DNA from 2 places in the Lysinibacillus sp. FSL K6-1151 genome. Region 2 is predicted to be linked to the other one. Evidence: a T-box and tRNA genes for the amino acid it is inferred to sense, from the RefSeq annotation. Region 2 holds a T-box; the other holds one or more tRNA genes.
The links. A T-box is a leader RNA that pairs with one kind of tRNA and senses whether it is charged. The one in region 2 lies ahead of serS (serine--tRNA ligase), so its partner is inferred to be a tRNA-Ser.
Positions count from the first base shown of each region.

Region 1: it encodes a tRNA-Ser, which carries the amino acid that the T-box ahead of serS (serine--tRNA ligase) is inferred to sense. The anticodon was not compared.

Region 1 covers NZ_CP152040.1:4,521,766-4,524,933, forward strand. The annotation lists gene MHI04_RS22010 (LysR family transcriptional regulator) at 1-181, opposite strand, end outside; gene MHI04_RS22015 (coenzyme F420-0:L-glutamate ligase) at 304-1,494, shown strand; tRNA gene MHI04_RS22020 (tRNA-Ser) at 1,547-1,614, opposite strand; gene MHI04_RS22025 (RNA ligase family protein) at 1,709-2,344, opposite strand; gene MHI04_RS22030 (AAA family ATPase) at 2,365-3,168, opposite strand, start outside.
Region 2 covers NZ_CP152040.1:29,654-32,821, forward strand. The annotation lists gene pdxS (pyridoxal 5'-phosphate synthase lyase subunit PdxS) at 1-819, shown strand, start outside; gene pdxT (pyridoxal 5'-phosphate synthase glutaminase subunit PdxT) at 821-1,384, shown strand; T-box leader at 1,434-1,649, shown strand; gene serS (serine--tRNA ligase) at 1,726-3,006, shown strand.

The DNA of each region.
Region 1 (3,168 bases), 150 kb from region 2:
TTGTCAGCGTCACACCTTTTGGAGTTCGATTAAAAAGACGTGTTCCAAGCTCCTTCTCCAATTGCATCATTGCCTGACTAACAGCAGGCTGTGTCATATATAAATCCTTAGCCGCACTCGAAAAGCTATTATTTTTTGCTACAACACTAAAAATACGATATAAATCTAATTTCCCTATCATATAAGCACCTCTTATAGCTATTATATGAACTATTAATTTTACTTATATCATTACTGGAGCGTATAGTAAAATCATATGGATTTTATTTCACTTTACGATTGATAGAATGAGGAGAGATTAAGTTGGAACGTGTAATCGGTACAGTTGTAAGAGGTCTTCGTGGTCCTATTATTAACGAAGGCGATAATATTGAACAAATCGTTGTAGATACAGTGTTAAATGCTGCGACAATTGAAGGCTATGCAATCGAGGATCGTGATATTGTCACAGTAACTGAATCTGTTGTAGCACGTGCACAAGGTAACTATGCATCAATAGATGATATCGCTGTAGATGTGGCAGCTAAGTTCGGCGATGATACTGTCGGCGTTATTTTCCCGATTTTAAGTCGAAACCGCTTTGCCAACTGTTTACGTGGTATTGCCAAAGGTGTTAAAAAGGTTGTACTAATGCTAAGCTACCCATCCGATGAAGTAGGTAATCACCTTGTAGATATTGATGAGTTAGATGTAAAAGGCATTAACCCTTGGACAGATACATTAAATGAGGTTGAATTCCGTGAACATTTTGGCTACCAAAAACATACATTCACGGGTGTAGATTATATCGAATACTATAAAGAGTTAATTGAAGCAGAAGGCGCTAAATGTGAAGTCATCTTCTCTAATAACCCAAAAACAATTTTAAATTATACAAAGAGTGTATTAACATGTGATATTCATACACGCTTCCGTACAAAGCGCATTTTAACAGCAAACGGTGCTGAAAAAGTTTACAGCCTTGATAATATTTTAGCTGAGTCTATTAATGGGTCTGGCTTCAATGCAGAATATGGTCTTCTTGGCTCTAACAAAGCGACAGAGGATAGTGTAAAACTATTCCCCCATACTTGTCAGCCAATTGTTGATGGAATCCAAGCAAAAATTAAAGAGGCAACAGGCAAAACGGTAGAAGTCATGATTTATGGTGACGGTGCATTTAAAGATCCAGTGGGTAAAATTTGGGAGCTTGCAGACCCTGTTGTTTCACCAGCGTTTACGGCTGGATTGCATGGAACACCAAACGAGGTTAAATTGAAATACTTAGCAGATAACGACTTTGCTAACCTTCGAGGTGAAGAATTAAAAGCCGCTATTTCTGAATACATTCAAAATAAAGATGAAGATTTAACGGGTCAAATGGCTGCACAAGGAACAACACCTCGTCGCTTAACAGACCTAATCGGTTCGCTATCTGATCTAACATCTGGCTCAGGTGACAAAGGAACACCTATGATTTATATTCAAGGTTACTTCGATAACTATACTAAATAAAAAAAATGAACTCTCGTGTAGAAATGAGAGTTCATTTTTATTTACCTTTGCGTGAGGATGACAGGAATCGAACCTGTAAGCCCTTTTCAAAAGGGATATGCATTCCTTGCACACTTCCTCATATTATATATTTTTGGAGTAATTGATTTAGTATTACATTTTTCTCAGTCCTTTTTATTTAATCTTTAATCAAAGTAATTTTGTTAGATCCATTTTATTTTAAGCCATTTGGAATCATTTCTTCCTGTAGCCAATGATCGCTTGTTTGAACATGTTGCGGTCTCACAAATTTTCCTAAATTATAGCGAAAATCATCATAATGGAATGAGGCAGCGTTTCTAATCACATACCCCTCTTGTTCACCATCAAAAATGGATTTACCAGTAAATGTCCGTTTTATTTGTTCTTCATCAAAAATACCCCGATATAAAACGGGTACTGTTTCAATACCTAACTCAGCTGCAAAAGCGACCGTTTCATCCCAACTTAAACAAATATTATCTTCATTCCAAATACTAAATAAATAAAAATAACTTGTTAAGGCTTGATAATAAATGGAATGCTTCGCATACATATTTTCTCCACATAAGCGCCAATCATTAGGAATTCGATACGCAAAACTTGCATGAAATGTTTTTATCCAATGTCTAGAAGGATGATTGGCTGAATGGATGCTTCTGGCATGCATATAGTCTTTGTAAAGCGTAGTGCCTTCCCCATCTAGTTTTTCAGTGACCACCACTTCTTTTCCTATAAAATGATTCACATTTTTAGCAACTTTATCATCATGGGTATAGCCCCTGCTCCAGGGTAAATGAAAGCTTCTTGGGTATTTCATTAATTTCGTCATAGTTCCACTTCCTTTCCTTTTTATTTAGCAAATTGATCTGCCTCTCGGAAGAAATAAAGTCTTGTTAATAAATCACCATCTAATAAGTGATAAATTTGGCTTCCGCCTTTATCGCCCCCATACTGGATTAACATATGAAATTGCACTAAATGAACAACCTTCAACACAAAATCCTCTTCAAAGCCCAACTCTACGAGAAAATGACAAACCAATTGGGCAGATACATTTTCATGCCCATAATAGCCATATCGTTGTTGCAATGGTTTATATTTTTTGCAAAATGGTTTGCCGACATCATGGAACAATGCAGCCAATTGTAGTGCCAGTTTATCGCTTTCCAAGTAGTATTCATTGATATAGGCAAACACGAAATACGTATGCTGACATAGTAAAAATTGATGGTATGGATTTTCTTGATTGAAATGATAAATTTCTTTAAAAAGTGGGACTGATCGAAGTGTTTGAAACAGTTCTTCATAAGTGGGTTGGCTTTGTATAAGTGAGACAAATTGCTGTCGAGAGATATCATAGGGACTTGATTCATGTACAATATGCACTTCATCAAACCCTTCTCCTGCTGTAGGAAACTCTAGATGCTTTCTCATTTTTTCCATCACCAATAATGGTACATGCCGCTTCCGCCGTTGGTTTCTGGCTACACAGATTGAATAAGGGGTATCAAAGTAATAGCATTCCTTCTTAACCGCACTCGACAATTTGCGGAGTGCAAACATTCTGCGCTCCCGCTCTATATTGGTGGCATCTACAATGACAGAATAACCTTTTGCCACTAAATCATTCAGACGCTCATATAACGTGCGAAA
Region 2 (3,168 bases):
ATGGACGTCATTAATGCAGAGCAAGCAAAAATAGCAGAAGCAGCAGGCGCTGTAGCCGTTATGGCATTAGAAAGGGTACCTTCAGATATTCGTAAGGCAGGTGGCGTTGCACGTATGGCTGATCCTCGTATTGTGGAGGAAGTAATGGCGGCTGTAACCATTCCTGTTATGGCAAAGGCACGTATAGGGCATATCGTTGAAGCACGCGTTTTAGAGGCAATGGGGGTTGATTATATTGATGAAAGTGAAGTTTTAACACCAGCAGATGAAGAATACCATTTATTAAAAAGTGATTACACAGTACCGTTTGTGTGCGGCTGTCGTGATTTAGGTGAAGCAGCCCGTCGTATCGGAGAAGGCGCGTCAATGCTACGAACAAAAGGTGAACCAGGAACAGGGAATATAGTGGAGGCAGTTCGACATATTCGCAAAGTAAATGCTCAGGTACGTAAAGTAGTGGGTATGACAGAAGATGAATTAATGACGGAGGCAAAATTACTGGGGGCTCCTTTCGAATTATTAAGAGAAATTAAACGTCTTGGTCGTTTACCAGTAGTAAATTTTGCGGCAGGTGGTGTTGCTACGCCAGCCGATGCTGCATTAATGATGGAGCTTGGAGCTGATGGCGTTTTCGTGGGCTCTGGTATTTTCAAATCCGAAAATCCAGAAAAATTTGCACGTGCTATTGTGGAGGCGACTATCCACTATAAAGACTATAAGCTAATTGCTGAAATATCTAAAGAGCTCGGTGTACCAATGAAGGGTATTGATATTGCACAGCTTGGGCAAAACGAGCGTATGCAAGAGCGAGGCTGGTAAAATGAAACGAATTGGTGTTTTAGCATTACAAGGAGCAGTCCGTGAGCATGTCCAAATGTTAGAAGGGCTTGATTGTGAAGCGATTTTAGTAAAACAGAAGAAGGATTTAGTGAATCTCGATGGACTTGTACTACCTGGTGGGGAAAGTACGACAATGCGAAAATTGCTGGACCGTTTTGACCTACTAGAGCCAATCCGTGAACTTGCACAGCAAGGTTTACCGGTATTTGGCACATGTGCAGGATTAATTTTATTAGCCAATCAATTAGTGGATGACGAACCGCATTTAGCAGTTATGGATGTGACGGTAGCAAGAAATTCATTTGGACGTCAGATAGATAGCTTCGAAGTTCAACTGGATATTCCTAAAATAGGTGCACATATTCCAGCAGTTTTTATTCGTGCACCTCATATTGAAGCGGTAGGTAAAGATGTTGATGTTCTCGCTCAGCATGACGGAAAAATAATTTTGGCGCAAGATGGTCATTTATTAGGTTGTTCGTTTCATCCTGAATTAACAGCAGATAAGCGAATTCTTGAATATTTTGTCTCCTCTATGGTATGACTTGCAAAATTTGTTTTCATATAGTACAGTATGGTTAAAATTTAAATAATTGAACACGATGATGGGAAGTAGTAGCAAGCACGTTTTTTTTAGAGAGTCAGCGGTTGGTGGAAGCTGATAAAAGCACTTGTGAATCCGTCCTGGAGTTGCACAGTCGAAGTGAGTGAAGTAGGCTGTAGCCGGCTGAAATGCCGTTATAAAATAAGTGGATTAGGCATACGCCTAGTCAATTAGGGTGGCAACGCGGGTAGCTCTCGTCCCTTTCCAGGGATGAGGGCTTTTTTGTGTTTATTTTGATGCAACAATTTCCCATCATTAAAGAAACTATTGGAGGTATGAATATGTTAGATATTAAACGTGTACGCGATAATTTCGCGGAAATTAAAGAAATGCTATTAACACGTAATGAAGATTTAGGTAACTTAGATGACTTTGAAGGCTTAGATGCAAAGCGTCGTGAATTAATTGCTAAAACAGAAGAATTAAAAGCAGAACGTAATAAAGTATCTGAACAAATTTCACTTATGAAGCGCAATAAGGAAAACGCAGATGAAGTCATTGCTCGTATGCGTCAGGTAGGCGATGAAATTAAAGAATTAGACAATCAATTAAATGATGTAGAAGAGCGCTTTAAAGATATGATGATGCGTTTACCAAACATTCCTCATGAATCTGTCCCAGTAGGTACAACAGAGGACGACAATGTTGAGGAATATACTTGGGGCGAAATTCCAGCATTTGATTTTGATATTAAAGCACACTGGGATCTAGCGACAGATTTGAAAATTGTGGATTTTGAACGTGGCGCAAAAGTAACAGGTAGCCGTTTCTTATTCTACCGTGGTCTTGGAGCTCGTTTAGAACGTGCATTAATGACGTTTATGATGGATTTACATGCAGAAGAGCATGGCTATGAGGAAATGCTACCACCTGTCATTGTAAATCGTGATAGCTTAACAGGTACTGGACAGCTTCCAAAATTCGAGGAAGATGTATTCAAATTAGAAGAAACTGATTATTTCATGATTCCAACAGCAGAGGTTCCAGTAACGAACTTCTATCGTGATGAAATATTACCAGCTGAGGCTTTACCACAAGGCTTTGCTGCATACAGTGCATGCTTCCGCTCAGAGGCAGGTTCTGCAGGACGTGATACACGTGGTTTAATCCGTCAACACCAATTCAATAAAGTAGAACTAGTTCGTTTTGTAAAACCAGAGGAATCATACGAACAGTTAGAGCTATTAACAGGTCATGCTGAAAAAGTACTGCAATTATTAGGATTACCATATCGTAAACTAAAAATGTGTACAGCCGATTTAGGCTTTACTGCAGCGAAGAAATATGATTTAGAAGTGTGGATTCCAGCACAAAACATGTACCGTGAAATTTCTTCTTGTTCTAACTTTGAGGATTTCCAAGCACGACGTGCAAATATCCGCTTCCGTCGTGAACCAAATGCAAAACCAGAGTATGTTCACACATTAAATGGTTCAGGTCTTGCCATTGGTCGTACAGTTGCGGCTATCCTGGAAAACTATCAACAAGCTGATGGAAGCGTAGTGATTCCTGAAGTTTTAAGACCTTATATGGGTGGTAAAGACGTAATCGCACCAAAATAAAAAACAAATAAAAGCTATTTTAGACCATCCTTTAGGGGAGAATCTAAAATGGCTTTTTTGCTTTTCCAAAATTGAAATCTCTCATGAAAGGTTTTGTAATTTTTTATAATCTAGCAAATTTAAATATATTAATTAGAAATTGGCTTAACACCTGAAACAAGT